One region of the Janthinobacterium sp. KBS0711 genome, then DNA from elsewhere that is predicted to be linked to it. Evidence: predicted binding sites of a transcription regulator. Region 1 holds the regulator's gene; each other region holds the start of a gene.
The links. Region 1 encodes sigma-54, which starts transcription at its own class of promoters, with help from an activator protein. Its sites were predicted from a motif close to TGGCANGNAANCTGCTTT; they were not measured.

Region 1 (10,246 bases):
GGCAGGCAGGAAAGAAGTGAAAGTGCAAACATTCTAGCCCCTGCGCGGGGAACATTGCGTTCAAAAGGTACGGGCGCAAAAAAGGGCGCAAGATGTGCGCCCTTAGTTGATCACAACTGCTGGAAGCGGGTGGCCTTAAACGGCGACGACGGCGTCTTCCTCGGAGTTGTCTGGCAGATGCTTGATCGCCTCTTTACCGTGCCCTTGCACTTTGGTTTTGTATTTCATCACTTGCCTATCGAGCTTGTCGATCAGGGCATCGATCGCGGCATACAGGTCTTGTGCCAGGCTTTCCACATAGACGGTTTTGCCACTTAAACGCAGGTTGACTTCGGCCTTTTGACGTTTTTCTTTCTCTTTGAGGTTATCCACGGTCAGAATCACGGCGATATCGATAACTTGATCGAAATGACGTTTCACGCGTTCCAGCTTCGTTTGTACGTATTCACGGATGGCTGGTGTCACTTCGAGATGATGTCCGCTGATGGTGAGATTCATACACACTCCTAAAGATGATCGGGTTCGTGCGGTCCATCCTATCCGGCCCGCAGAGGAACCGAAAAAAACTTACAAACACTTACGCAGGCTCACTGGCGGAATTTTCAACGCTTCCCGGTATTTGGCAACAGTACGTCGCGCAATCACCATGCCTTGTTCCCCCAGCATGTCCGCAATCTTACTGTCGGATAAAGGATTTTTAGGGTCTTCTGCTCCTGTCAGTTGCACGATCAATGCCCGTATCGCCGTCGATGACGCTTCGCCCCCCGCTTCGGTGGCGACGTGGCTACCAAAGAAATATTTCAACTCGAACATGCCGTGCGGGGTCAGCATGTACTTTTGAGTTGTTACCCGCGAGATAGTACTCTCGTGTAAACCCAGTGTATCAGCTATTTCACGGAGCACAAGGGGGCGCATGGCAACGGCCCCGTGCGAGAAAAAGTTCTTTTGTCTTTCTACTATCGCCTGTGCCACGCGCAGGATCGTGTCGAAACGCTGGCGCATATTCTTGATCAGCCACTTGGCTTCCTGCAACTGTGCGCCCATGGCGCCCTCGCCCTTGCCCTGCTTGAGCAGGTTGGCATACATGGCGTTGACGCGCAGGCGCGGCATCACATCGTTGTTCAAGGTGACTTGCCAGCCATTGCGCGCGCGCTTGACGACGACGTCGGGCACCACGTAATCGGACACGTCCGAGGCGAACACGGCGCCCGGATGCGGATTGCACTGGCGAATCACCGTCTGCGCTTCGCGCAAGTCTTCATCGTCGCAATCGAGGGCTTTTTTCAGCTTGTTGAAATCGCGCTGGGCAAACCAGGCCAGGTGCTTTTCCACGATGACGAGAGCCATGCGCCGCGTCACCATGGCGATGTGCGGCAAGCGCTTGATCTGCAGCGCCAGGCATTCGGACGCATTGCGCGCGCCCACGCCGGGCGGATCGAAACTTTGCAGCAGCGACAAGGCCGTGCGCATCTCGTCGGCGTCGATTTCCAGCTCTTCCGGCAGGCGCGCCAGGATGTCGTCGAGCGACTCTTCCAGGTAGCCATTGTCGTCGAGCGCGTCGATGATCAGCTCGACCAGCGCGCGGTCGCGCAATTCGAGCACCGTCACGCGCATCTGTTCCATCAGGTGTTCGCGCAGGGTGCAGTGATGGGCTTCCAGTTGCGGACGGGAATCTTCATCGTCGGGCGCCTTGCCCCGGCTCGCCTCGCTCCAGTCGCTGTCGCCGCCGTCCGCCGCGGCCGGGCTCTCGCCCGCCTCGCCGTCAAAGGTTTCCGCTTCGGCCGGCGCCGCGGGCGCTTCCTGGCCTGGCGGCTGGGGCGGCGCTTCAGCCGGCGCGGCCGTGGAACTCAAGGCGCCGTCCGACAGCAGGCGCAAGGAGCGGTCGAGCGGATCGTCGAGGCGCTCGAGCAGGGGATTGTCCGTCAGCAGTTGCTCTAGCTCCTGGTGCAATTCCAGGGTAGACAATTGCAACAGGCGTATCGATTGCTGCAACTGCGGCGTCAGTGCCAGGTGCTGCGAAGTGCGCAGCTGCAATGATTGTTTCATTGGCTTACATGCGGAAGTGTTCGCCCAGATAGACCCGGCGTACCGACTCGTTCGCGATGATGTCGTCGGGGCGTCCCGACGCCAGCACCGAGCCCTGGTTGATGATATAGGCACGGTCGCAAATACCCAGCGTCTCGCGCACATTATGATCGGTGATCAGCACGCCGATATTGCGCTCCTTCAAGAAGCGCACGATGCGCTGGATCTCGATCACGGCGATCGGATCGACGCCGGCGAACGGCTCGTCGAGCAACACGAAACGGGGATCGGTGGCCAGCGCGCGGGCGATTTCCACGCGGCGGCGCTCACCGCCCGACAGGGACAGGGCCTGGTTCTCGCGCAGCTTTTCAATCTGCAAGTCGGCCAGCAGTTTATCCAGGCGCTCCTCGATCTCGGCCTTCTTCAGGGGGCGGCCTTCGACGGTCTGGATTTCCAGCACGGCGCGGATATTGTCTTCCACCGTCAGCTTGCGGAACACGGACGCTTCCTGCGGCAGATAGGACAGGCCCATCTGCGCGCGGCGGTGGATCGGCAGGCTGGAAATGTCCACGCCGCTGATATCGATGCTGCCGCCGTCCGACGGCACCAGGCCGACGATCATGTAGAACGAGGTGGTCTTGCCGGCGCCGTTCGGGCCCAGCAAACCCACCACTTCGCCGCATTCGACTTGCAGCGAAACATCATGCACGACTTGCCGCTTGCCATAGGTTTTTTGCAGACCGCGAACGATCAGGGTGCTGCCGCAACGAGTATTGTCCATTATTTCTTTCCTGGCGCAGGCGTGGCTGGCGCTTTCTCCGCCGCCGGCGCCTTGGTCTTCGGCTGGATCACCATGCGCACGCTGCCGCCATCCGGGGTGCTGGTGCCGCTGTTGGAGTTTTCCATCGCAAATACTTCCTTGCGGCTGTCATACGAGATGAAGGCGCCATTGGCCACGTCGGTCACTTTCGTGCCTTCCAGACGCGTCAGCTTGGCCCGGGAAAACAGTTTCACCACTTCCGTCTTGTTGTCGTATTCCACGCGCTCCGCTTCGCCTTCGACCCACAGGTCGCCCGCGCCATCGCGCTTCTGGCGGAAGGTGGCCAGCTTGCCGGGATCGGCCCAGAAGGTGATGAACTGGTAGCCTTGCGGGTCTTCCGTGATCAGGGCCCGGCCCGCCTTCATGGTCAGGGTGCCTTTCACCAGCACGACGTCGCCCGTCAGGGTACGCACCTGCTTGACGTCATCGACGTGGCCGCTGCGTGCCGTGATGACGGCTTCCTTCTCGGAATCGGCCTTCTCGGCATGCGCCACGCCCATGATGGCCAGCGAAAATACGGTCAACAGCAAGATGTTCTTCATAGTATGGTTTCCTTGTTTCATTCTGTCATTTTGCCGCCGCGGCCGGGCGCGGTTTTGGCGGGAGGACCATGCGCAGCGCATTCTGCACTTCCACCTCGCCGGTGGCGTTATTGGCTTTCATGCCGATGCCATTGAGGCGCGAGGTGCCCGTCAGGATATCGACAGGCACGTCCGTTTCCATTCTTTCCTCGTCCGGAAACACCGTCAGCGCCTCCGTCTTGACCGTCAGGTTCTGCGCCTTCGGACTGGCCACGCGGTCGATCACGACCTTGCGGTGCAATTGCAACCGGGTATTGTCCTGGTCGATATGCGCCAGTTCCGCGTTCATGTTCAACGGCGGCATGCCGGGCGTGAGCTTGCGCACGAAAGGCTGGTCGATATCGGACGAATCGTCGGCCGGATAATGCGTAAGCTTGGTGCCCGATACGATATAGCTGGGCTTACCCGTCAAATCCATGCGCACCAGGCTGAAATTGGTGATGAAATAGTCAGGCTCATCCAGATGCTTGCTGGCCTTGATGTCCTGGCTGTTCTTGTTCATCACTTCGAGCAGCCAAAAGCTGCCCAGCGCGACAACAACCGCGCCCAGCAGGGTAAAAATCGTGCGCCAGCGATGGGCGCCTCCTGGCTTACGCATAGGGTTTCACTCTTTCCAATATCACTGGCGGCAAGGCGCGCCTCACTCCAGGAACGGCGCCATGACGCGCGCATAGTTGTCCTGGGCGCGCAGCAGGAATTCGCAGATCTCGCGCACGGCGCCGCGGCCGCCGCCGGCCTGCGTCACATGGTGCGCCAGGTCCTGCGCTTCCGGGCGCCCGCCCGGCACGCTGACGGCAAAACCCACGCGCTTCAGGATGGGTGCATCGATGACGTCGTCGCCGATATAGCCGCATTGCTCTTCCGTCAAGCCCGTCAGCGCCAGCAGTTCGCGAAACGGCGTCAGCTTGTCATGGCCGCCCTGGTGCACATGGGTAATGCCCAGGTCTTGCGCGCGGCGCGCCGTAATGGCCGAGCGGCGCGCGCTGATGATGGCCGTCTGCACGCCCGATTCCTGCAGCAGCTTGATGCCCAGGCCATCATACACATTAAACGTTTTCATCATCTCGCCGTCGGGGCCGAAATGCAGGCTGCCGTCGGTGAGCACGCCATCGACGTCAAAGATCATCAGTTTGACCTTGGCCGCGCGCGCCAGGTTGTCCGCTACGCTGTCCATCAGATCACCTTCGCTTGCGTCAGATCATGGATATGCAGCGCGCCCACCAGCTTGCCGTCGGCGTCGACGACCAGCATCTGGTTGATGCGGAACTGCTCCATCACGGCCACGGCATCGACGGCCAGGCGCTCGGGCGCGATGCTGCGCGGCTGCGCATGCATGACGTCGCGGATCGCCACTTGCGTGAAATCCTGCACGCGCTCGAACATGCGGCGCAAGTCGCCATCCGTAAACACGCCCACGGGGCGGTTGTCGGCATCGACGACGGCCGTCATGCCCATGCCCTTCTTCGTCATTTCTTCCAGCGCCTGCAGCAGGGAAGCCTGCACGGGTACCTTCGGCACCCGTTCGCCGCTGCGCATGACGTCATGCACGTGCGTGAGCAGGCGGCGGCCCAGGGCGCCGCCAGGATGCGAGCGGGCGAAATCTTCTTCCTTGAAGCCGCGCAAGTCGAGCAAGGCCACGGCAATCGCGTCGCCCAGGGCCAGGGTGACGGTGGTGCTGGCCGTCGGCGCCAGGTTCAGCGGACAGGCTTCTTTTTCAACGGAAATATCCAGGTGCACATCGGCCAGCTGGGCCAGGCTGGAATTCGGTTTGCCCGTCATGGAAATCAGTACGCCGCCCATGCGCTTGACGACGGGCATGATGGCCATCAGTTCGGACGACTCGCCCGAGTACGATATGGCAATAAAAGCATCGTCCGAGGTGACCATGCCCAGGTCGCCATGGGCCGCTTCGGCCGGATGCACGAACAGGGCCGGCGTGCCGGTGGAAGCGAGGGTGGCGGCAATCTTGCGCGCGATATGGCCGGACTTGCCGATGCCGGAGACGACGACTCTTCCTTTGCATTGCAGCAACAGCGCCACGGCGCGGCCCACGCTGTCGTCCGTGGCCAGGCGCGCGTGCAGCGCAACGATGGCGTCGGACTCGATCTGCAAGGTAGTGCGGGCCAGCGCGACAGCGCGCTCGGTCGTCGCTTGCATGTCAATTCGATCAAAAGCTTTCAGCATTGTTTTTTCATGGGTTACACTCATGCCCAAAGTATAAACGAATTAGGAAAGCAAAAAACTTGCCAGTCACAACAAACAACGATTTCCATTGACCGTACCGGGCAACCCATGTTTTCCTCGCTTGAACTGACCCTGATGTTACTCGGCAGCGCCGTGCTGGGCGTGGTCGCTTTCAGAATGTTGCATTTGCCGCCCATGCTGGGCTACCTGGCCGTTGGCATCGTCATCGGGCCCCATGCGCTGGGCCTGGCGGCGGAAAACGAGGCCAGCCACACCTTGGCCGAGTTCGGCGTCGTCTTCCTGATGTTTTCCATCGGGCTCGAATTCTCCCTGCCCAAGTTCCTCGCCATGCGGCGCATCGTCTTCGGCCTTGGCATGGCGCAGGTGGTCACCACCATCATCGCCACCGTCGTCTTCGGCTGGCTCGTCGGACATTACCTGTCCGCCTACATCCACCTGAGCTGGCAAGCCGCGTTCGCCCTGGGCGGCGCGCTGGCCATGTCGTCAACGGCCATCGTCTCGAAAATGCTCACTGAGCGGCTGGAACTCGAAAGCGAACACGGGCGCAAGATCATCGGCATTTTGCTGTTCCAGGACTTGGCCGTCGTGCCCCTGCTGATCCTCATTCCCGCCCTCACGCGCGATTCGGACAACTTGGCCGAAACCCTGGCCTGGGCCGGCGGCAAGGCCTTGGTGGTACTCATTTTGCTCTTGTTCATCGGCCAGAAGATGGTGCGCGGCTGGCTGACCATCGTCGCCAAGCGCCGTTCGCAAGAATTGTTCATGCTCAACCTGCTCCTGATTACCCTAGGCGCGGCGTGGATCACGGAGCGGGCCGGGCTGTCGCTGGCCCTGGGCGCTTTTGTTGCCGGGATGCTCATTTCCGAGACGGAATTCAAGCACCAGGTGGAAGAGGATATCAAGCCCTTCCGCGACGTGCTGCTGGGCCTGTTCTTCATCACCGTCGGCATGCTGCTCAATATCCGCGTCGTGTTTGAGAACTGGTGGCTGGTGCTGCTCTTGCTGTGCGGCCCCGTGCTGCTGAAATTTGCCCTGATCGCGGGCCTGGCACGGCTGTTCGGCTCCAGCAACGGCGTGGCCTTGCGCACGGGGCTGGGACTGGCCCAGGCGGGCGAGTTCGGCTTTGTGCTGCTGAACCTGGCTGGCGGCATCAAGCTGATGGACCCGTTCGTCGTGCAGGTGGTGCTGGCCTCGATGGTGCTGTCGATGCTGGTGGCGCCCTTCCTCATCGCCAAGTCCGACGCCATCGTCATGAAACTGGCGGCCAACGACTGGATGATGCAATCGTTGGCGCTGACGAAGATCGCCACGCGTACCATGGCGTCGCAGAAACACGTGCTGATCGCCGGCTTCGGTCGCAGCGGGCAAAGCCTGGCTACCCTGCTGGCGGAAGAAAAGATCGAATACCACGCGCTGGACCTGGACCCGGAACGGGTGCAGGAGGCGCAGCTGGCCGGCGCCCACGTCTCGTATGGCGACGCGGGCCGGCGCGAAAGCCTGGTGGCGGCCGGCATCTACCGGGCCAGCGCCGTCGTGATCACGTACGCCAACACGCCGTCGGCACTGAAGTTATTGCATCTGCTTAATGAAATGGCACCGACCTTGCCCGTCATCGTGCGCAGCCACGACGATACCGACCTCGACCAGTTGAAGAAGGCGGGCGCGGCCGAAGTGGTGCCGGAATTGATGGAAGGCAGCCTGATGCTCGCTTCGCACGCGCTGATCATGATGGGCGTGCCCCTGCGCCGCGTCGTGCACCGGGTGCAAGCGGCGCGCGAGGAGCGCTATGCCTCCTTGCGCGGTTATTTCCATGGCACCAGCGATGCGGGCGACGATGCCGAACTGGAACGCTTGCATACGGTCACCGTCAGCGACGGCGCGCATTGCGTGGACTTGCCCCTGAGTGCGATCGACGTGGCTGGCTGCGGCGCCTTTGTGACGGCCATCCGCCGCGGCCGCGGCCGCCTCGACGTCACGCCCGAGACGCAACTGGCCAGCGGCGACGTGGTGGTGCTGCGCGGCACGGCCGACGCCGTGGCCAAGGCCGAAACTTTACTATTGAAATAATTAACCGGGCTGCGCCTGCCAGCTGACAACCTTGTTGCGGCCATCGGCCTTGGCCTGGTACAGGGCCTGGTCGGCGTGCGCCACCAGTTGCTGCGCCACCGTCTCGATCGGCAGCAGCGCCGCGTCCGCTTCCAGGCTGGCCACGCCGATCGACACGCTGACCCACGCCTGCGCGCTGCCCGGCAAGTCGAACATGGTTCCGGCGATGCTGGCGCGGATGCGTTCGGCAACGAAGGTCGCGCTGTCGAGGTTGGCGTCGATCAGCAACACGACGAATTCCTCGCCGCCGAAACGGCCCAGTGCATCGGAGCGGCGCAATTCCGTGCGGATGCGCGTGGCCACTTCGCGCAGCACTTCATCGCCGCCCTGGTGACCATGCGTGTCATTGACCAATTTAAAATGGTCGATGTCGATATACATGCATGAGATGCAATAATTCTGGCGCCGCGCGCGCGCGATTTCTTCCAGCAGGCGGCGGTCGATATAGCGGCGGTTGTAGACCCCCGTCAGGGAATCGGTCAAACCGATGTATTTGAGCATTTCATTGCTGATCACGTTTTCCAGGCAAATGGCGATGATGGAGGCCATGTGCTTGATGAAATCCGTGCCCAGCGCGGGCGTAAAACGCGTCACGTCGCTGCTGGCCAGGTTCAGGCTGCCAATCAGGCGCTTGTTGCGCAGCAAGGGCACCAGCGCCACGCTGCGCAGCGCGTCGATCTGCGGAAAACGGGGGCCATGCACGGCCGCATCGAAGGCACCGAGCAGCGGCATCGGCGGCAAGGCCGCCTCGCCCTCGGCCACGGGCTTTGGTGCGGCAAAACCCAGCTCCGCCACGGTGTGCACGAACAGCAACTGGGGGAAGGCGCTGAAATCGACGCCCAGCTTTTCCATCACCAGCACGATATCGTCATCCTCGTCGAGCAGGCTCAAGGTGACGCCATCAAGGTCGGAAATCACGGGCAAGGTGCGGAAGATGGTGCCGATCAGTTCGGGAAACGTGGACGCGCTGACGATTTCCAGGTCGAACGCCTGGTGGCGGCACATGATGTCGTGGTTGCGCTCAACCTGTTCCAGCAGGAAAGCCATGCGCGCGCGCAAGGCCTGGTTTTCGGCTTCGAGGCTGGCAATGCGCGGGTCCGGCGGTATTGCTTGATTCATAGAAACCTTAAACCCTTGTATGCGGGCGCCATGCTTAAAATGCCAGTTCGAAACCGATGTCCTGCCCCACCACGATACGCTCATCGCCGCCTTCAGTGACGATGGCGTTCATGCCAAAGCAGATGGCGCCGTCCAGCTCGGGCTTGGCGCGATAGCCATGCATGACGTCGAGCGGGTCCGGTCCGGGTACGCCCGTGGCCTGGTCCACCGACGGGATCGGGCAGCGCGAACACGGCTTGACGGGTTTCAAGGTGGTCGCGCCAAATTGCAGGAAGTCGGCGTAGTCTTCCTCGAAGGCGCCGATGTCGCCAATGACGAGGTTGGGGCGGAAGCGGTTCATCGGCAGCGCTTCACGGCCGGCGGCGCGCAGCTTGTCATTCACGTCATCGAGCGAAGCATTGCCCGCGATCAGCACCGGATAACCATCGGCAAACATGGTCTCGGCAGCCACGCCATTGGTCCATTTGGTGCTGGTGGCGCGCACCACATCCGGATGAAAACGCGCCAGACGGCACGGCACGCCGATGGCCTGGGAAAACCAGGTGGCCGTCACCTCGTCGCAATCGTAGGCGCGCACGCTATCGTCCCACACTTGCACGTCCAACATGGGCGCCAATTGCGGATGCGGCAAGCCCAGCTCGATTTCCAGACGCAGCATGCCCGGCGCGCGCAATTCCAGGGTGGTGGCCTTGATGGAAGGCACGATCAGCGCCATGCGCGGATACTCGCGTTGAGTCAGGAAGCGGCCTTGCGCATCGACCACCATCCATTCGCGGTCGAACACGTGCTCGCTCATCAGCCCCGAGCGTGTCAGGACCGCCTCGCGCAAATGGATGCCGGCGCACGATTTGATCGGATACAGGATGATGTCGGACAGGATAGCCATGGACAGGGGAGAAGAACAGTGTGGCTGCTTCTGCCAGGAAATTATTCAGAAGCGAAGTATGGCAGCAAAGCGGGCAAGCGTAAATCGGCCAGGCTCAGCCGATGAGGCTGGCCTGGCGCGGTATTGATCAATACGTGTAGAAAATACGCTGGATTTCTTGCGTGCTGTTCGTTTTGGTCAAGGCCAGCATCAGCAGGATGCGGGCTTTTTGCGGGTTCAGGGTGTCGGATACGACACTGTCGAGTTCATCGTCGTTGGCTTCGCCATTGCGCGCCACGATGCCTTGGCCGACTCGGCTCGAACGCACGATCAGCACGCCCTTCTGGCGCGCTTCCACCAGGGCCGGCTTCATTTGCGCGGCCACGCTGCCATCGCCCACGCCTGCGTGGATGATGCCCTTGGCGCCAGCGGCGATGAAGGCGTCGATGCCGACACGGTTCATGTTGGCGTAGCCGTAAACGATGTCCACTTGCGGCAGAGCATCGAGCTTGCTGATGTCAAATT
Region 2 (10,246 bases), on a different contig from region 1:
GGTCAACATCCTGATCTCGGGCGGCACGGGCAGTGGCAAGACGACCCTGCTCAACGTGCTGTCCGGCTTCATTCCCGGCAGCGAGCGCATCGTCACCATCGAGGATGCGGCCGAACTGGCGCTGCGCCAGCCGCACGTGGTGCGCCTGGAAACGCGCCCGCCGAATATCGAGGGCAAGGGCGAGGTGAGCCAGCGCGCGCTGGTGCGCAATGCGCTGCGCATGCGGCCCGACCGCATCATCCTGGGCGAGGTGCGCGGCGCCGAGGCGCTCGACATGCTGCAGGCGATGAACACGGGCCATGAAGGTTCGCTGGCGACCATCCACTCGAACACGGCGCGCGACGCGCTGGCGCGGCTGGAAAACATGGTCGGCATGGCCAATGTGAACCTGACGCCGCGCGCCACGCGCCAGCAGATCTGTTCGGCCGTGACGGTGGTGATGCAAGTGTCGCGCCTGACGGACGGCGCGCGCAAGCTGGTCAGCCTGCAGGAAGTGACGGGCATGGAAGGCGACATCATCGCCATGCATGAAATCTTCCGCTTCGAGCAGACGGGCGTCGATGCCGACGGCAAGGTGCAGGGCCACTTCTGCGCCACGGGCGTGCGACCCCGCTTTACGGAGCGTTTGCGCATGTTCGGCGCGCCCGTGCCCGACAGCGTGTTCGATCCCGACCGAATTTATGAATAAGGAGAGGGATCATGGACCTGGTCTTCTACGGCTTTGCCGTGCTGCTGTTCGCCGCCTGCATCCTGATGGTGGAGGGCGCCTGGCTGTGGTGGTCGGGCACGCACGGCAGCGCGGCGCGGCGCATCAACCGGCGCCTGCGGCTGATGGCGGCGCGCGGCGAGGGGGGCGGCGAACGGGTCTCCATCCTCAAGCAGCGCCGCTATGCGCGTTCGCCCGGCCTGGAGCGCTTGCTGCGGCGCGCGCCGCAGGCGGCGCGGCTCGATCGTTTGCTGCTGCAATCGGGCTTGTCCTGGTCGGTGGCGCAATTCCTGGGCGGCACCGGCGCCTTGCTGCTGGCGGCCTTGCTGCTGTTGGCGGCATGCTCCATGCCCTTGCCCGGCGCTGTGCTGCTGCTGGCTTGCGCCGTGAGCGCACCGTGCTTGTGCGTGCTGCGCGCGCGTGCGGCGCGGCTGAAAAAGATCGAGGCGCAACTGCCGGAAGCGGCCGATTTCCTGGCCCGCGCACTGCGCGCCGGGCACTCGTTTTCGAACGTGCTGCAGATGGTGGGCGATGAACTCAATGAGCCGATCAGCGGCGAATTCAAGATGGCGCATGAAGAGATCAATTACGGCGTGCCGATGAACGAGGCGCTGCAAAACCTGGCCGCGCGCATTCCGCTGACGGACTTGCGCTACCTCGTCATCGCCGTGTTGGTGCAGCGTGAATCGGGCGGCAACCTGGCCGAGGTGCTGGTCAGCATCGCCCGCATCATCCGCGCCCGGCTAAAGCTATTGGGGCAGGTGCGCGTGCTGTCGGCCGAGGGGCGCATGTCGGCCTGGGTGCTGGGGCTGATGCCGGTGGTGATGATCGGCGTCATGGCGCTGGTCAACCCGCAATACATCCGCCTGCTGTGGACCGATCCCAGCGGCATCAAACTGCTGTGGTACGCGGCCGGCATGGTGGCGCTGGGCGTGGTCTGGATGCGCAACGTGATCCGCATCCGCATCTAAAACAGGGGGCGGTATGAGCGGTGCACAACTGCTGTTTCTCGTGATTGTCTTTGCCGTGGTGGTGGCGCTGGCTCTCTTGGCGTGGGTGATCTTCTTTCCCGGTACCCTGCGCCAGCGCCTGTTTGGCGCCACGGCGCCGGCCGCCAGCGAGGCGGTGGTGGAAAACGGCTGGGTGGAGCGCGTGGCGCGCGTGGCGCAGCCGTTCAGCAAGCTGTCGCTGCCGGAAGAAGGGTGGGAGCGCTCGCCGCTGCGCACGCGCTTCATGAACGCGGGCTGGCGCCAGGCCAGCGCGCCGGCTTTATATTTTGCGGCAAAAAGCGTGCTGGCCCTGCTGTTTCCCACCGTGCTGGGATTGTATGCGGCCAGCGCCATGGCGGCGCAGCTGCGCAGCGTGCTGCTGTTGCTGCTGTGCGTCAGCGCCACCATCGGCTATTACCTGCCGAACCTGGTGCTGGCCAGCACGGCCAAGCGGCGCCAGCGCGACATCTTTGAAAACATCCCCGACGCACTCGACTTGCTGACCGTGTGCGTGGAAGCGGGCCTGAGCCTGGAGCGTGCGCTGGTGAAGGTGTCGGGCGAAATCCATATCAAGAGCATGGTGCTGGCGCAGGAATTGCAGCTGGTGTTGATGGAAATGCGCGCCGGCTTTTCCAAGGAAAAGGCGCTGCGTAACCTGGCCCTGCGCAGCGGCGTGGAAGACGTCGACACCTTGGTCGCCATGCTGATTCAATCGGAACGCTTCGGCACGAGCATGGGCGATTCGCTGCGCGTGCATTCGGAAAACCTGCGCGGCAAGCGCAGCCTGCTGGCCGAGGAGGCGGCAGCGAAGATCGCCCTGAAACTGCTGTTCCCGCTGATCTTTTGCGTCTTTCCCACCCTGATGCTGGTGCTCATGGGGCCGGCCGTGATCGAAGTCTATCGCGTGCTGGTGCCGGCCATGGCCAGCCGCTGAAAGGAGTCACCATGCGCTTGACGATATCCCGCCTGGCCGCCGCCTGCGCCTGTCTGGGCCTGGGCGCCTGCGCCAGCCACACGGCGCACGCGCCGCCCTTTGCCGATGCCGATGCGGCCTATGCCGCGGGGCGCCAGCATTTTGACGCGGGCGACCTGCCCGCCGCGCAAGCTGCGTATGAGCAAGCCTTGCGCGCGGCGCCGCTCCACATGAATGCGCGCAACGGCCTGGCCGTGCTGCATGCGCAGCGGGGCGAACATGGCGCGGCGATCGCCCATTGGCTGGCCTTGACGCAGGAGGCGGGCACGCCGCAGCCGCGGCAGGCCTATCTGTTCAGCAATCTCGGTCATGCCTATTATTTAAGCGGACGCGATGCGCAAGCGTTGACTGCGCTGGAACAGGCCTGCCTGCTCGACCCGCTCAATGCGCTGGCCTGGCGGCACCTGGCGCAGGTGCTGGAACGGCTGGGACAGCACGCGCGCGCGGCCGTCATGCGGCGCCAGGCGACCAGCTTGCAGGAACACGATGTGCGGCGCGACATGGCCTTGTTGCGCGGCGAGACGTCGCCGAAGGTTGTGTCAGTGCCCGCGCCGGTGCCGGATGCGCCCGCCATGGCGCGCGTGGAGATCACGCAGAGCGATGGCATGGCCCGCCTGCGACGCGTGCCGTCGGCCGTCGTGCGCAGCGTGCCCGCTGCCGCGTCGGTGTCTGTGGCGCCTGCATCGGCAGCCGGCGCGCCGCATCCGCGCCTGGAAATTGTGAATGGCAACGGCGTGCCCGGCCTGGCCGCCGCGCTGGCGCGCAGCTTGGCCGGTGCGCCCGTGCAGGTGGTGCGCCTGGCCAATGAAACCAGCTTCCAGGTGGCGCGCACGCGCGTCGAATACCGGCCCGCGCAGGAGCAGGCGGCGCGTCAGCTGGCCCGCCAGCTTGGCGCACAGATGCGTACCCAGGTGCAGATCCAGGCTGCCGACTGCCCTGCCAGCGAGCTGCGCCTGGTACTGGGGCGCGACCTGAGCGACCCCGCCATGCTGCACCGCTATTATCTGCAGCAATTGCAACTGGCGCGCCGGGCGCTGGCGCGGCTCGGCTAACACATCTCTGCCGGCATAAAAAAAGCGGCGCCTTTGCGGGCGCCGCGTGTTTTTCATGCTGCGGATTATTTCGGCTGCCGGCGACGCGTAAAAGCCAGGGCTGCCAATCCCGTGCCCAGCAGGAACAGGGTGCCCGGCTCCGGTACTTGCAAGGGTTCAATGACGACGATGTCGGTGCGCGTGGACTTGGAAAAGTTCAAGGTGTAGCTGCCGGCGGGCAGGGCGAAATTCGACGTCAGCGAAAACATCGCAAAGCCATTCGTGAAGGCGCGCCCGGTGGCCGGGTCGTTGGTGCCGGCCGTCATGTTCAGGCTGAAGGGATCGAGGCTGCCGACCGTATGGTTGCCATTGACGTCGCTGCCATTGTTGGCGTCGCCATCGGGCGCGAACTGGAAGATCACGCCATCGGCATTCGCGTTCGACAGGCAGCCCACGGGACTGGAAGTATTGCACGAGATATTGAAGATATCCATGATCGACACGCTCGACTTGTCACCCATCGTCGTCACGCTGGTGCGCAGGTCGCGCCGTCCCATGAAGTTGAAGGTGATGAAGCCGGCGCTCGACAGGGTCAGGTTGACGGAGCCGGTGAGCGTATCGCCTGCCGTGGCCGTGGCGGCGCCGACCGTGTCGCGCTGTGCTTCCGCAACGGCGCGCACGGTGGAGCCGGCGGCCGTGAGCATATTGCCAAAGGCATGCGCGTCGCCGCGTGCGAACTCCAGGGTGGAACTGGGGCTGGGTGCGTAGTTATTTTGCGGCAAGCCGCCGCAGCCGCCGCCCGAACATACTTGCAGCACGTCGGCGTTGGCGGCCGGGCCCGTATTGACGGCGCGCGGATTGACGGCCACGCCGCCCTCGAAGAAGGCGCTGTCGCTGGCATTGCGGTTGGCGCCGGCCAGCGACAGCGCACCGGCGCTGGTGGTGATGCGGAAAGAGTTCAATTCGTTGACGGCCAGGCCGTACGCGCCGGCCTGTGCCTGGCCGCTGGCAAGCAAGCTTGCCGCCGCCAGTGCACCCAGCCAACCCAGGGTCTTGCTTCGTGTGTGATCGACGTTCATCGCAGCCTCTTATCGTAGTCAGTCTCGGAAAATCCGGGGGATAAAAAATCCAGAATGGCTTGCCTGGATTCATCTCGTAGACAGTGATAAGCAGCTTGCGTGCCATACAAAAAAAGCATATTGAATCAAGGGCTTGCGTAAAACGGACTGAGCCGACGGAAGCAAAGTGTAAGAAAGGCCGACGCCGCCTGGCGCGTGGCGGTGGCGCCGACGTCACGGCGCGCTAGGGCCCGCCGCGTCCGCCGACGGCGCCATACACCTGGCCCGTGGCGTAACTCGATTCCGGCGAGGCCAGCAATACATACACGGCCGCCAGTTCCGCTGGCTGCCCCGGACGTCCCATGGGCGTATCCTGGCCGAACGTGGGAATCTTGTCCGGTGATTGCCCGCCCGTCACTTGCAAGGCGGTCCAGAAGGGGCCGGGCGCGACGGCATTGACGCGGATATTCTGTTTCGCCAGCTGCTTGGCCAGCCCCTTGGTAAAAATCATGATCGCGCCCTTGGTGGCGGCGTAATCGATGATGTTCTCGCCGGGATCGTAAGCATTCACGGAGGCGGTATTGATGATGCTGGCGCCGGCTGGCAGCAGGGGCACGGCCGCTTTCGTGATCCAGAACATGGCATAGACATTCGTCTTGAAGGTTTCGTCAAACTGCGCCGTGCTGATGTCGAGGATGGAGTCGCACGAGAATTGTCGTCCCGCATTGTTGACCAGAATGTCCAGGCCACCCAGCTGGCGGGCCGCTTCGCTGACCAGGCGCTGGCAAAACGCCTCGCTTTTGATGTCGCCAGGGATGGCGACGGCCTTGCGTCCTGCCGCGCGGATCAGCTGCAGCACTTCCTGCGCATCGGGCTCTTCGGCCGGCAGGTAGTTGATGGCCACGTCGGCGCCTTCGCGCGCAAAGGCGATGGCCGCCGCCCGTCCGATGCCGGAATCGCCGCCCGTGATCAAGGCCTTGCGCCCCATCAGGCGCCCCGATCCCTTGTAACTGGTTTCGCCATGGTCGGGCCGGGGCTGCATGCGGCTGGCCAGGCCCGGCCACGTCTGCTGCTGGACGGGAAACGGCGGACGCGGATAGCCGGGCGCCAGCGGCCTGGGTCCGGCGGGCACCGGTGCCTCCGCCGGTTGTGCGGCCGCGGGCACGGCCAAGGCGGCCAGCGCGCCGCCGGCCATGCCTTCGACAAAGCTGCGGCGCGACTTGCTGAGTTTGGGATCATCCATGGCAGGACCTTTCAGGGAGGGTTCAAGTACCGCGGTGATAGCCCAGGTGGCCACCGGAATTGCGCGCACAGCCGCAGCCGATGCGTGCCACTTCCTCGTCTTCTGTCAGTTTCCAGTTGGTAATCGTCGTGTGCTGCCAGTCGATGTCGCTTTTCTTGACAGGCTTTACCGTCAGGGTGCGTGCTTCCGCATCCGTGTACTCCATCAATTCCTCGTCATCGGCAATGTCGAAATGGCGGTGGATCAGGGAAATGCCGAAGCGGTCGAGCGCGCCATAACGCTGCAGCACGTCGCGCAGTTCGCGAAAGCAGGCGAGGTCCTCAGGTAGCAGCGGATTAACGGCGGAAATATCGGCAACGGGCTGCCATTGCATGGCGTGGATGTTCAGGCTGTGCATGATGTCCTCCTTTGCCCCTTGTATCAAGCCCAGGCTGCCGGAGGGGCGCCGGCAGCCTGGCGGAACGCCCATCGTGGCCGCAAAGCCGCTACGGCGTTTGCGCCAGATCAAAGGTGCGGCACACTGCCTCTCGCCGATAGTTGCCCGGTAAAATAGGCCATGGCAAACAAACCCCCCACTTTCCCCGGCGCACGCACGGGCCGCGGCCAGGTCCTGGCCGTGCTGCTGTCGAACCGCGACCAGTCCGGCGCCGAACCGCTGCAAGGCCGCGTCTCGCTGGCCGCCATCGTGAAAGCGCTGAAACGCAAATACCACTGGCCGATCGAGACGCACAGCTTTCCCGCCAACACGCAGGACGGCCGCGCCAGCTGGGCGACCGTCTACAGCTTGCCGGAAAAGGTCATCGAGACCGCGCTGGACAGCGGCGGCCGGGAGTGGCTGGAGAGCCGGGAAGTACCTGGGCGGCGCTGAGCGCGCCGCCTTGCTCGATCCCTTTATTCGAGCCGGAAGCCGACCTTGAGCGTGACCTGGAAGTGCGCCACCTTGCCATCGACGATATGCCCGCGCGACTCGGTCACTTCATACCAGTCCATGTGCTTGACCGTCAGCGCCGCCTTGGCAATGGCATCGCGTATCGCCTGATCGCTGCTCTCGGTCGAAGTTCCCACCAGTTCGATCAGCTTGTAAGTGTGTGCGGACATGATATTTCCCCAGGTAGGCAAGCCAGACATCGGAGTTTGTTCTTCGCCAGCAAGTGTCTATAGTGCGCTTAAATGCGCTGACAGTCATTGCGCGGTGCAGCAATGCGTCGTGCAAGCGGGAAAAGAAAAAAAGCTACCAGCCGAGGTGGGTAACCCTTTGATTTTCTAGAGAATTCTGGTGCCAACTGCCGGTTTAGAACTGGCCATTTGGTGATTGAAAATACCTTTCTTGTCCTAACTCTGCTTTATAACATCTAACGACTCAATACCTTAGTGGTTTTTGACATCACAATATCGATCACTACATGACAGCACCGTTGACAATGCGTTGGCAGGTTAATGCCTCATTGGCCGGCTTTTGCTGGATATATCTCACACACAACCGATGCTAATTTTTCTGCGGCAGTCATATCGTCTTCTGTGAGTGGAAGGTTGTAGATTTCGCTGTGTGATGGGTCTGGGGGCGCTTCAATCGGGGCATGGAGAATCGGGATATCTCGTTGGTCAGCCGTACCGGTTGCGACGGCTGCACGCCCCTCACCTACATTCAGCACAGCAAGCCGGTGAGTGGCACGAATGGTAAAAGTAGAGAATAGCCGCTGCACCTCTGCAATCTCTTCATCACGTGTGGGAAGTGCTAATTTCTCTAACCAGTTTACAGAGAGTGCCGACTCTCCACCGCGCAGCATAAAAGCTGTCGCTTGCGGCTCCCCTTCAGCGACTTGCGTGCCTTTGCAGAGTCGAACGATATAATCACTGTCCGGAACGGGACCGTCACTCACGCAAAGGCCCAGTCCGATACAGAATAGGTACGTACAGCTTCAAGAATGCCGTCAGTAGTTGTTTTACCGGATAACTGAAGAACTCTGCCAGCATGCCTTGGGTTCGGACGCAATACGACAAAACGAGCTTCGTAGGTTTCAAGAAACTGAACACTGAAGATATGGTCCCGACCCTGCTTCCAACTTGCGTATAAGCATCCGCTAGGTGTAACTGTAAGAGTTGGATACTTTAGTTGCGGAGAAGATTCCAAGAACTCTATGAGACTTTTAAGAGAATCTGTTGAGAAGACTCGCCCCTCGAAATCATCTTTGTAAGCATCTACCAATTCGGACAACCTCGCTGCCAATCTCGCCTTGTAAGGCAAATTCGAAGCTGCAGTGAAATTGCTTATCAACCCTTGAATTTCGGTGTCATCCGCCCGTATCGCGTCTAACTCAGCAAACGCGCTAGGGAATGAATCAAAGAAGGCGTGTTGAAACACAAGCTGATAAGTTCGAGCCGAAGGCTGAGTCGCAATACTAGGGGCGACGAGACGAGTAAGTGCCATGGATCCTTGAGCACAGAGTCTAGCAATATTTACGATAGCCGTCGATTTGACCGCAGCTGTTGCGGCTGGCTTAACATCCAAATTAGTCGTAGCGTCAGTACTATAGTCGTGGGAAAAAAAACCCATTCGCGGGCTCAGGTAGTCAGCAGTAGCGGCATGTGTCATTTTTTTCGTCCCCAAGTACTGTACTGAATTTCCGATGTTGTTAAGTCGGTAAAACCACGGACAATCCATTCGTGTGCTAGATCGAACCAAGCTCGAATGCCTGATTCGCTCAAATCCGATGTTATGCCTCGTACAGAGAGATCAAAAGAATAAATATCAACACTATCGATGGAGCGTTTTCCTTGTGTCACCTTCACATTAAGCGTTCCTTGCTCGTTTGGCAAGGGATATGTTGCATTGAAGGAAATTCCGCTTGGAATACTCAAGAAACGATTGTCATCTGGAAGCAGACGAAAATCCTTAAAAATTTTTGTAAAATCTTCGAGTTTGTTCCATCCTTCACCCTTCACAAGATGATTGATATACGACAACTCAAATTCTGTCGGTTGAATGGGACCTAACTGCATGTCTGATGAAAACGTACTGAGACGTGCATAGTTCTCATTGAACGACCGATAAATTTCCTCGAATCGTGGATACTCCGCGCCGTTCCGTTTCCTCCAATTGAAATAGAGTCTGTCCTGTTGGAACTGCAGCAACCGACTTTCGTCTTCGTTCAAAAACCACACACGCGGCAATGGCAAAGAAGTTGCAGAATCCAGCGGTGGCATGCCTTCGCCGTTGAACATTGGCGGAACGTGCACGATCGTCGGGAAGTCTTTACGCAAGCTGTGCCAGAACGTACCGTAGTGAGGTAGACGAACTCGATCCAACGTACGGAATTGGCATCCGCATGCTACCTCGTCAAGCGGAGGATTGTCGTAGCTCGGTAGTTCCGTCGTGCGATCAGCGGTTGCCATCAATGTCTGTCGGTTAATTTATGAGTGTGTAGCTTAGCATACACCAATGCTGTAAATCCTAACTTGATCATGGCGAAAAGCGCGGTAACTGAACGCTTTCACCAGGGGCCACGCTATGACTTGTAAGCTTTGCGAGCGGCTGGCATCGTCGCTGGCCGGGACGTCTGGCCAAAAACGCGTCTGCCTGAATCGTGCGACGAAAAGGGTTTTTTTGCCTCGTTCCGGCCCTTGTGGACCTCAAATCGCTCTTTTTGAGGTCTGCCAGCACGAAGACGGTCTTTAGATTGAACGTAGTACTATTTCGCCTCTTGAGCGGAGCACGACAACGCAAAGCTCTCGGTGTAAGCAATCATCTCGTCCAACGTCAGTTCACATTCAGCTTGGGCGTATTGATTCAAGATGTCGGCCTCATTCCTTCAAGTGCAAAATTGGCTCGTATGCGAGCCACATGAGCAGCTCGCTCTGCTTTGGTCATATATATTTCGCCCATTTCCTGAAGTCCCTTAATCATTGTGCTCATGGAGATTGGCGACGCGCAAAATCCCGATCTTGGAAAGCAAGATGTGCGGCACATCATCGTAGTTGACCCGCTCGCGTTCTCTGGACAGCTGGCAGAAGAGAGTATGAAGGCGGTGCACGTCCTCATTGCGCCAACATAAATGATGCAGCTGTCGGGTGGGGGGGACATCAACCCGACATTTAGCGTGATACTGCAAAGTTGCTCGATCACCTTCAGGAGTCCAAAATGTTGCACCCATTGGCACAATTGACAGTCGCAAATGAAAAGGGCTACCAGCCGAAGCGGGTAACCCTTTGATTTCCTACTGAATTCTGGTGCCGACTGCCGGTTTCG
Region 3 (10,246 bases), on a different contig from region 1:
ACAAGCGGGCGACTTGCCGACCTGGCACCAGCGCTGCGCGCTGCGCGTGCTGCACCTGTTTGGCTGGCGCATGCGCTTTCGCCCCTTGCCGGGGCCGCGCGGCATCGCCGTCGTCTACCCGCACACGTCCAACTGGGATTTCATCGTCGGCCTGTTCGGCAAATGGGCATTGTCGCTGCCCTTCCGCTGGCTGGCCAAGGATTCGCTGTTCCGCGGTCCGATGGGCAAGGTGCTGCGCTACCTGGGCGGCGAACCCGTCGACCGCAGCACCACCAGCGGCACGATACAGCGCCAGGCCGAACGCATGCTGGCCGCCGACTGGTACTGGCTGGCCATCACGCCGGAAGCGACGCGCAGCTACCGCCCGAACTGGAAAAGCGGCTTTTATCACCTGGCCGTCGCAGCCAAGGTGCCCTTGCTGCTGGTCTACATCGACTACCCGAACAAGGTGCTGGGTGTCGTCGACCATTTGTATTTGACGGGCGACAAGGACGCCGACATGGCGGCGATTGCCGCCGTGTATGCGGGCCACCAGGGCTTGCATCCTGAAAAAGCGGCGCCCATCGTGCTGTCGGAACGCCGTCCCGGCGCCTAAGCAACTCCCATCAACACCACGCCGGCGGCCGTCAAGGCCACGCCGGCCACACGCAGCATGCGCTCGGCCAGCACCTGGCCGGTGAAACGCCCCGCACCCAGCAGGACAGCCGAGGCCAGCATGAAGCCGCAGGCGGCCGAGGCTGCCGGCAATTCCTGGCCGTGGGCATTGCCATGCGCCAAGGCGAACAGACCCACCAATCCCATGCCGAGCCAGTTCGGCAAGGCCAGCGCCAGTGCGATGGCCAGCCCTACGAGCGCCACCGTGGCGGCGATGCCCGTTTCCAGCCCGGGCATCGTCAAGCCCGCCATGCCGGCCAGGGCGCCGAGCAGCATCATGCCGAGAAACGTGGTGGGCTGCGCCAGGCCGCGGCGCTGCTGGCCGCCCCAGATGCCCACGCCCAGCATGGCCAGCAAATGGTCGATGCCCGTGAACGGATGGGCGAAACCGGCCAGGAAGCCCACGCTTTCGCCGTGGCCGGGGTGGGCCATGGCGGGCATGGCCAGCAGGCACAGGGCCGCCACGGCGGCTGTTTTTCTCATCAGTCTTGCAGTCATTGCAGCTCCTTGCCTGGTTGATCGAGCAAACCTTGCTCGCGGATAAAATCGATGACCACCTGCACGCCATCGCCGCTGCGCAAGTTGGTAAATACGAAGGGGCGCTCGCCGCGCATGCGCTTGGCATCCTGCGCCATGATGTCCAGGTTGGCGCCCACGTACGGCGCCAGGTCCGTCTTGTTGATGATCAGCAAATCGGAACGGGTGATGCCGGGCCCGCCCTTGCGCGGGATTTTTTCGCCGCCGGCCACGTCGATCACGTAAATCGTCAGGTCCGACAATTCCGGACTGAAAGTGGCGGCCAGATTGTCTCCGCCCGATTCGACGAGGATCAAATCAAGGTTGGGAAAATCTGCCTGCATGCGCGCGATCGCTTCCAGATTGATCGATGCGTCTTCGCGGATGGCCGTGTGCGGGCAGCCGCCCGTTTCCACGCCCATCAGGCGCTCGGCCGGCAAGGCGTCCGCGCGCAGCAGGATTTCCATGTCTTCCTTCGTATAGATGTCATTCGTGATGACGGCCATGTCGTAGCGCTCGCGCATGCCCTTGCACAGCATTTCGCACAGGGCCGTCTTGCCCGAGCCGACGGGCCCGCCGATGCCCACGCGCAGCGGATTGGAGGTGATCGAAGTCATGTTTACTCTCTCATAAAATGGTTCAGGAACGGTACAGGCGGCTGTACTGCACTTCGTGGCGCATCGACAGCAGCGACAGGCCGGGCGCCCAGTTGCCCATCTCGTCGTCTTGTAAATTTTGCGCCGTCAGCGCCGCCGCTTCCAGATCGGGCCGCAACGACAGCAGCAAACGCTGGCCCGCCACCTGTCCCAGCGGCACGGATTTCACACACACCAGCACCTGGTTTTCCGCCCAGGCGAACAGCATGGCCAGCAGCGCCTCTTCGCGGGGAATGGCCAGCGCCGCCACGGCGCAGGCATAGGCCGTCGGCAGGGCCACTTCCGCCTGTCCCTGCAGCATGTCGATCAGCACGCCGTCGGCCACGCCCAACTCGGCCAGCAATTTGGTCAAGGAATAGCCCATCTGGATGGTCTCGGCACGAAATTCCGCCGTGTCGCGCGACGCGATGAAACGCTCGCTCCAGCGCTGCACGGCGCGCAAATCCTGCGCTTCAAACGCCTGCATCAGCCGCCAGCACAGGGGCGCTTCCCAGCGCGCCACCACCTGCGCCAGATGCTCGGCGATCCACGCGCGCGCCGTGGCCGCGTCGTGCACCAGGCCAGATTCGAGCGCCGCTTCCAGCCCCTGCGAATAGCTGTAGGCGCCGATCGGCAAGGCCGGGCTGGCGAACTGCAGCAAATGCAGCAGGGCCGCGGCCTGCATCACGCAACGCCTGGCACATCGCCGGGACGGTGAATCTTCTGCCGCAGCGGCACGGGCGCCAGCAAGTGCTGGCCGTGGCCGTCGTGATGACCATGGCCGCCGCCATACGCGCCCGCCTCCGGCTCGAACGGCGCGCTTTCTTCCGTCACCGTCGCCTGCAATCCTTCGAGCATCTCCTTCAGCACGACGTCCTTGCGGATGCGCAGAAAACCATCGCCCACCTGCGCCTGCGTGTGGCGGTTGCCCAGGTGAAAAGCGCAGCGCAGCAAGGTATGGGCATCGGCGCACCGCACCAGATAGGTCGGTTCGCGCGCGGCGACGATCTGCACCACCTGCCCTTCCGGTCCCGTCATGCGCTCGCCGTCGCGCAGCACCGTGCCGCGCACGGTGAACACGGCCACGTCGTCGCCATTCGACAGCACGGCGCGCAGCCGGCATTTTTCGCGCTGGTCGTAGGGCAGAACCAGTTGCGCGGTGGGTGCCCGCTCATCGTCGGGACCTAATTTGGTATGCAAAGTCAGCATGCTTGTCTCCTGCTTAAAATAGAAAATAGCGCTGCGCCATCGGCAGCACGGCGGCCGCCTCGCACACGAGCAGCTGGCCGTCGGCGCGCACGGCGTAGGTTTCCGGGTCCACCTCCATGTGCGGCGTGGCGCTGTTGTGGATCATGTCGTGCTTGCGCAAGCCGCGCATATTCTTCACGGCGATGACGGATTTGCTCAGTTTCAGCTGGTGCCCGATATCGAGGTCGTAGGCCGCCTGCGAGACAAACGTAAACGACTTTTTCAGGCCGCCGCCAAAGGCGCCGAACATCATGCGGTAGTGCACGGGCTGCGGCGTGGGGATCGACGCGTTCGGGTCGCCCATCTGCGCGGCCGCGATCATGCCGCCTTTTAAAATCATCGACGGCTTGACGCCGAAAAAGGCCGGTTTCCACAACACGATATCGGCGATCTTGCCCGCCTCGATGGAGCCCACCACGTGCGAAATCCCGTGCGTGATGGCCGGGTTGATCGTGTACTTGGCGATGTAGCGCTTGGCGCGGAAGTTGTCGCTGCGGGCAGTGTCGGGCGCCAGCGCGCCCCGCTGCACCTTCATCTTGTGCGCCGTCTGCCAGGTGCGCATGATCACTTCGCCCACGCGGCCCATCGCTTGTGAGTCGGACGACATCATCGAGATGGCGCCGATATCGTGCAGGATGTCTTCAGCGGCGATGGTTTCGCGGCGGATGCGCGACTCGGCAAAGGCCACGTCTTCGGCAATGGCCGGGTCCAGGTGGTGGCACACCATCAGCATGTCCAGGTGCTCGTCGAGCGTGTTGACGGTAAATGGGCGCGTCGGGTTGGTCGACGAGGGCAGCACGTTGGATTGCCCCACGGCGGCGATGATGTCGGGCGCATGGCCGCCGCCCGCCCCTTCCGTGTGGAACGTGTGGATGGTGCGGTCCTTGAAGGCGGCCAGCGTGTGCTCGAGGAAGCCGCCCTCGTTGAGGGTATCGCTGTGCAGCGCCACCTGGATATCCATACGGTCCGCAACGGACAGGCAATTGTCGATGGCGGCCGGCGTGCTGCCCCAGTCTTCGTGCAGTTTCAGGCCGATGGCGCCCGCGCGCACCTGTTCTTCCAGCGGCAGCGGCAAACTCACATTGCCTTTGCCCATGAAGCCCAGGTTCATGGGGAAGGCATCGGCCGCCGCCAGCATCGCGTGCAAATGCCACGGCCCCGGCGTGCAGGTGGTGGCGGCCGTACCGACGGCAGGTCCCGTGCCGCCGCCCAGCATGGTGGTCACGCCGCTCATCAAGGCTTCCTCGATCTGCTGCGGGCAAATGAAGTGGATATGCGTGTCGACGCCGCCGGCCGTGACGATCATGCCTTCGCCGGCGATGATCTCGGTGGCGCCGCCGATGGGCAAGGTCACGCCGGGCTGGATGTCGGGGTTGCCCGCCTTGCCGATGCCGAAGATCAGGCCATTTTTCAAGCCGATATCGGCCTTCACGATGCCCCAGTGGTCGAGGATGACGGCATTCGTGATGACGGTATCCATCACCTCGGCCGCGCAGCGCTGCGACTGGCCCATGCCGTCGCGGATCACCTTGCCGCCGCCGAATTTCACCTCTTCGCCGTAGATCGCATAGTCATGCTCGATCTCGATGAACAATTCCGTGTCGGCCAGGCGGATACGGTCGCCCTTGGTGGGGCCGAACATTTCGGCATACGCGCTGCGGGGAATACTGGCCATCTCAATCCTTTCCCGGTGGAGTGTCTTGCAGTTCGCCCATCACTTCGCCATTGAAGCCGTACACCTTGCGCTCGCCCGCCAGCGCCACCAGTTCCACGGTGCGCTGCTGGCCCGGTTCGAAGCGCACGGCGGTGCCGGCCGTGATGTTCAGGCGCATGCCGTAGGCGCGCCAGCGCTCGAACGCCAATGCCGGGTTGACTTCAAAAAAGTGGAAGTGCGAGCCGACCTGGATCGGCCGGTCGCCCCGGTTGGCCACCACCACGGTGGCCGTGGCGCGCCCGGCATTCAAGCTGATTTCGCCTTCTTCCAATTGGTATTCGCCTGGGGTCATGACGGACTCCTTCTCAAAAAAAACTACGGTATCGGGTGGTGCACGGTCACCAGCTTGCTGCCATCGGGGAAGGTCGCTTCCACCTGGATGTCGGGGATCATCTCGGCGATGCCGTCCATGACGTCGGCGCGCGAGAGGATCTTGGTACCGTCCGACATCAGCTGCGCCACCGACTTTCCATCACGCGCGCCTTCCATGATGGCGGCGCTGATCAGGGCCACCGCTTCCGGATAATTCAATTTCAAACCGCGCGCCAGGCGCCGTTCGGCCAGCAGCGCGGCCGTAAAAATGAGCAGCTTGTCTTTTTCTCGGGGAGTCAGGTCCATGGTTTTCCTTGCGCTTCTTTCCTGATTAAGTGTTCCAGATGCGGGGCACGACGGCGTCGCGCCCCAGCATGGCGGGGCGCAGCAGCTGCCAGGCGGTCAGCATGATGCGGCGCGCCGCCTCGCTGTCGCCGCACAGCAGGCGCACCACCACCAGCGATTTCATGTGCGTGGCGCCAAACGCGGCGCCGGCCGGCACGCCGATCTCGCGCACGGCAGCCAGCACGGCAGGCGTAACTTGTGTGCCGACGGCGATCAGGGTGGCGCACACGGTGTGGCCCCCCAATCCCAGCGGGCTGGCCATCAGTGCGCCGCCGGCCGCTAGCACGCCCTGCTCCCACCACAGCAGCTTGCCGCCGCGGCGGATCTGCACCTGCTGGCTGATGCTGCCCGTGTTGAAAACTTCGCCCGAGGCGCTGCGGCCCAGGCAGACGATGTCGCAGCCGATGTAGCTGGCGTCCGGCGCCAGTTCCACTTCGTGGCGCAGGCGCACGCACGCCTGGTCGAAGAAAATGCTTTCCTGCGGCAGCCACTCGATGGCCGCGCCGCTACCGGCGCGCAGCACGATGTGCTGGCCCGAGACGTGGCCGTTGGCGCGGTACCACTTGGCGGCGCCCGGCGACGTGAGCAAGGCGTGCGCGCCCTCGCCCACCGTGGCGTCGACGGCCAGCTGGTCGCCGCCCACGACGCCGCCGGGCGGATGGATGATGATGGCGTGGCAGACGGCGTCGCCTTCCGGGTACAGGGGCTTTTGCACGCGCAGGGGGCCGCTGTGCGTGCGCTCGACGAGGCGGCTGACGCCATCGTGCAGCGCAAAGCCCAGGCGCAGGTGCGCCTGCCAGGCGCCGTGGGCGCTGGCTGGTAAAGGCGTGGCTGGATGGGGACTGTCTGGCATGCGGGGCAATCGCGTAAATAAGCGATTACCTAAGCAGGATATGTGCCAGCGTCAGGGGAAGGAAAAGTGAGAATCGCGCACCGCGCTGCAGCGGACGCACCGGCATGGTGCATCGGCCGCACCGCAGTGCTTACCTCTTACGCTACGGCCAGGGTGCGCCGTTCACGCAGCAAGGCCGTGAAGGCGTCCGCGGCCAGGGGGCGGCTGAAAAAATAGCCCTGCATTTCATCGCAGCCGTGTTCCGTCAGGAAGTCGACCTGTGCGCGCGTTTCCACGCCTTCGGCGATGACGCGCATGTCGAGGTTGTGCGCCAGCGAGATGACGGAACGGGCGATGGCCGCGTCGCTGCTGCTGGTGGTGACGTCGTCGACGAAGGATTTGTCGATCTTCAGCACGTCGATGGGAAAACGTTTCAGGTAGCCGAGGCTGGAATAGCCGGTGCCGAAGTCGTCGAGCGAAATGCCCACGCCGATATCCTTCAGGCGCGTCAGGGCCGCCACGGCCTTATCCGGGTCCCCCATCACCGTGCTTTCCGTGATCTCGATGCCCAGGCAGGCGGGCGCGATGCCGTATTTGCGCAAGGCCGCCTCGACGAACGGCACCGTGCGATCCTGCGCGAACTGTTTTCCGGACAGGTTGACGGCCACCTTGATGCTGCCCAGGCCCGCATCGTGCCAGGCGCGGATTTGCGCGCACACGCTTTCGAGCACCCATTCGCCGATGGCCGTGATCAAGCCGTATTCCTCGGCCAGCGCGATGAACAGGCCGGGAGGCACCTTGCCCAGCACCGGATTATCCCAGCGCAGCAGGGCTTCCGCGCCCAGCAAGGCGCCCGTGCGCAAGCACATCTGCGGCTGGTAGTGCACTTCGAATTCATCGCGGCAGATGGCGCCGCGCAGCTGCTGCTGCATCGCCAGGCGGGCGCGGATATCGCTGCCCATGCGCTCCGTGAAGAAGGCGTAATGGTCGCGCCCCATTTCCTTGGCGCGCACCAGGGCCGTGTCGGCATGGCGCAGCACGTCGTCGAGGCTGTCGCCATCGGCCGGGCACATGGCGATGCCGATGCTGGTCGTCAGCGCCAGGCGTTCGCCGTCGACGCTGAGTTCCTCGCGCAAGCCGGCCAGGATGGTTTGCGCCAGCCCCAGGGTACGCCCCAGCAGGGCATCGTCCTGCAGCAGAATCTGGAATTCGTCGCCGCCCTGGCGCACCACCGTGTCGCCCTCCTGCACGCAGCCGGACAGGAAACGCGCCACCACCTGCAGCGCCTTGTCGCCCACGGCCTGGCCGTGCGAATCGTTAATGTTCTTGAAGCGGTCCAGGTCGAGGCACATCAGCACCACCTGCTGGCCGTCGCGCAGAGCGTTCGCGCGCGTCTGTTCGAAGCGCTCGCGCAGCAGCACGCGGTTCGGCAAGCCCGTCAGCGCGTCGTGGTAGGAGAGGAAATCGATCAGGTGCTGCTCGGCCTTGCGTTCGCTGATGTCGAGGAAGACACCGATATAGTTGACGACGGCGCCATCGGGCCCGTGCACGGTGGAGGCGCTGAGCAGGCAGGGATAGGTGTCGCCGCTCTTGCGCCGCGTCTGCACCTCGCCCGACCAGCAGCCGCTGCTGCGCAAGCCCTGACGCATGGCCTGCAGCACCGCTTCGCCCGTGTGTTCCGCATGCAGGCGCAGGATGTCCGTGCCCACCACTTCCGGCGCCGCGTAGCCGGTGATGCGTGTAAAAGCGGGATTGGCCGTGACGATGACGCCGGCCGCATCCGTGATCAGGATGGCGTCCTGGGTCGCTTCGAAGACCTGGCCCGACAGGCGCAGCAATTCTTCATTGGCGCGGCGGATCTGCACTTCGCGCGCCAGGGTGCTGGCCACCTGCTCCAGTTCGGCCGTGCGTTCGGCCACCCTCCGTTCCAGGTTGGCGCGTTCCTGCGCCAGCTGCAGCTGCGCCCGCGCCAGGCGCACGTGGGCGTCGGTACGGGCCAGAATTTCCTCGGCCTGGAAGGGCTTGGCGATGAAATCGACGGCACCCAGCGCAAAGCCGCGCACCTTGTCGTCCGTATCGTATTGGGCCGACAGGAAGATCACCGGCACCTGGCGCAGGGACGGTATCTCCTTCAGGCGGCGGCACACTTCAAAGCCGTCGAGGCCGGGCATGCGCACGTCGAGCAGGATCAGCTCGGGCGGGCGCGCCTGGGCCGTCCACAGGGCCAGTTCACCGTTCGGCGCCTGGCGCACGGCATAGCCGGCGCCGCCCAGCAAATCGCTCAACAGCTTCAGCGAAGCCGGCGTATCTTCAACGATCAGTACTTCGCCCTTCGAGTTCACTTCCGAAAAATCGCGGTGCATGTAGCAGTTCTCTCAGCTTTGGATGAGGCGCGGCGATCGGTTGCCGCGCTGGACAAGACATTTCTTTGCGATGAACTACGTACTATCATCATAATCTTTATTGCAATTTAGCACCATCCATCGGCGCTACTTAGTCCTTCTTTTCAGCGAATCCGATGTTGTCAGCCCACACTTTCAAACGTGCGCCAGCGCCCCCTCATTCTCCAGCAAGTCGCATAACTGGCGGTACTGATGCTGGTCGAGCATGGCCTGCAGCGGCGCCAGCAAGGGCGCAGCCGCCGCGGGCAAGGCCGCCAGCAGCTGTGCCACCCTCGCCAGGTTCAATTCGCGCAGCGCCACCAGCAAGGCGGCGCGTTCTTCCCCGGCCAGCAGCAGCAAGTCTTGCGCGCGCAGTGCCGGCAACACCTCGGGCGCCGGCGCCACGGGCTGCGGCACGGGTACCGGCACGGGCGCTTCGGCCGCCTGCGCGGGTATGCTGAAACGGAAGGTGGCGCCCTGCCCCGGCGTCGATTCCACCGTCAGCTCGCCTTTCATCAGCTGCACGAATTCGCGCGAGATGGCCAGGCCCAGGCCCGTGCCATCCTTCGGTCCCGCGCTGTCGGCCTGCACAAAGGGCTCGAAGATGCGCTGCTGGTCTTCCTGGGCGATGCCGATGCCCGTATCGCTGACGGCGAACGACAAACGCCAGGTGGCGTCATCGCGCAGCTCGCCGCGCACGCGCAAGGTGACTTCGCCGCCGCCAGCGAACTTGACGGCGTTCGACATCAGGTTCAGCAGCACCTGGCGCAAGCGCATCGCGTCGAGCAGCACGGCCGCCGGCAGGCCCGCGCAATCGAGGCGCAGGGCCAGCCCCTGCTGCTCGGCGCGCATGCCCAGCATGTCCATCACTTCCTGCAGCAGGGGCGCCAGCGCCACTACGGCCGTCTGCGCCTGCAGGCGCCCCGCCTCGCCCTTCGACAGTTCGAGGATTTCATTGATCAGGGTGAGCAAATGATTGCCGGAACGGTGGATGATGGCCAGGTTGCGCTTTTCATCGTCGTGCATATTGGGCGAGGCGGCCATCAGGCGCGAAAAGCCGATCACGGAATTCAAGGGCGTGCGCAGTTCATGGCTCATGTTCGCCAGGAAGGTGCTCTTGGCGCGGTTCGCCGCCTGCGCCTGGCTGACGGCCACCGACAGGGCGCTCGTGCGCTCGGCCACCAGTTCTTCCAAATGATGGCGGTGGCGCAGCAGTTCCAGTTCGGCCTCGCGGTGCGCCGTGATGTCATAGTTCGAGCCCACCAGGCGCATGGGCAGGCCTTGCCCGTCGCGGAAGATCACGGCATCGACCTTGATGTAGCGGATGGCGCCATCGGGCCACAGGATGCGGTACTCGTGCGTAAACGCCTGGCCGGCGCCCAGCGCGGCGCGCAAGGCTTCCTTGGCGGCCGGCACGTCGTCGGGCATCAGCGCCGCGCGCCAGATCGCCGCCGGCGCCGTGCCGTTGTCGGCATCGGCCTTGAACTGCGCGTACATCTGCTCGTCCCATTGCAAGGCGCCGCTGCGCACGTTCCAGTCCCAGATGCCGATGCTGGCCGCGCCGGTGGCCATCTGCACGCGTTCCTCGCTGCGCTGCAAGGCGCGATAG

Region 2: a site for sigma-54 is predicted at 4,866-4,883, ahead of VM94_RS02190 (EDSAP-1 family PEP-CTERM protein). Genes of this name have one in related genera too.
Region 3: a site for sigma-54 is predicted at 6,308-6,325, ahead of VM94_RS14535 (urease accessory protein UreD). Genes of this name have one in related genera too.

What each region holds. Positions count from the first base shown of each region.
Region 1 covers NZ_LBCO01000002.1:88,425-98,670, reverse strand. The annotation lists gene hpf (ribosome hibernation-promoting factor, HPF/YfiA family) at 136-498, opposite strand; gene VM94_RS00490 (RNA polymerase factor sigma-54) at 568-2,046, opposite strand; gene lptB (LPS export ABC transporter ATP-binding protein) at 2,051-2,806, opposite strand; gene lptA (lipopolysaccharide transport periplasmic protein LptA) at 2,806-3,387, opposite strand; gene lptC (LPS export ABC transporter periplasmic protein LptC) at 3,413-4,024, opposite strand; gene VM94_RS00470 (KdsC family phosphatase) at 4,067-4,600, opposite strand; gene VM94_RS00465 (KpsF/GutQ family sugar-phosphate isomerase) at 4,600-5,610, opposite strand; gene VM94_RS00460 (monovalent cation:proton antiporter family protein) at 5,719-7,698, shown strand; gene VM94_RS00455 (GGDEF domain-containing protein) at 7,699-8,856, opposite strand; gene VM94_RS00450 (MOSC domain-containing protein) at 8,891-9,742, opposite strand; gene VM94_RS00445 (type II asparaginase) at 9,870-10,246, opposite strand, start outside.
Region 2 covers NZ_LBCO01000004.1:354,817-365,062, forward strand. The annotation lists gene VM94_RS02170 (CpaF family protein) at 1-688, shown strand, start outside; gene VM94_RS02175 (type II secretion system F family protein) at 700-1,677, shown strand; gene VM94_RS02180 (type II secretion system F family protein) at 1,691-2,629, shown strand; gene VM94_RS02185 (tetratricopeptide repeat protein) at 2,641-3,720, shown strand; gene VM94_RS02190 (EDSAP-1 family PEP-CTERM protein) at 3,786-4,778, opposite strand; gene VM94_RS02195 (SDR family oxidoreductase) at 5,002-6,000, opposite strand; gene VM94_RS02200 (hypothetical protein) at 6,023-6,397, opposite strand; gene VM94_RS02205 (hypothetical protein) at 6,557-6,868, shown strand; gene VM94_RS02210 (dodecin) at 6,892-7,098, opposite strand; gene VM94_RS28025 (hypothetical protein) at 7,443-7,880, opposite strand; gene VM94_RS28030 (hypothetical protein) at 7,877-8,593, opposite strand; gene VM94_RS27625 (TIGR04255 family protein) at 8,590-9,393, opposite strand.
Region 3 covers NZ_LBCO01000024.1:426,975-437,220, reverse strand. The annotation lists gene VM94_RS14575 (1-acyl-sn-glycerol-3-phosphate acyltransferase) at 1-595, shown strand, start outside; gene VM94_RS14570 (HupE/UreJ family protein) at 592-1,137, opposite strand; gene ureG (urease accessory protein UreG) at 1,149-1,787, opposite strand; gene VM94_RS14560 (urease accessory protein UreF) at 1,810-2,490, opposite strand; gene ureE (urease accessory protein UreE) at 2,490-3,014, opposite strand; gene ureC (urease subunit alpha) at 3,028-4,728, opposite strand; gene VM94_RS14545 (urease subunit beta) at 4,730-5,059, opposite strand; gene VM94_RS14540 (urease subunit gamma) at 5,083-5,385, opposite strand; gene VM94_RS14535 (urease accessory protein UreD) at 5,411-6,277, opposite strand; gene VM94_RS14530 (two-component system response regulator) at 6,415-8,619, opposite strand; gene VM94_RS14525 (sensor histidine kinase) at 8,794-10,246, opposite strand, start outside.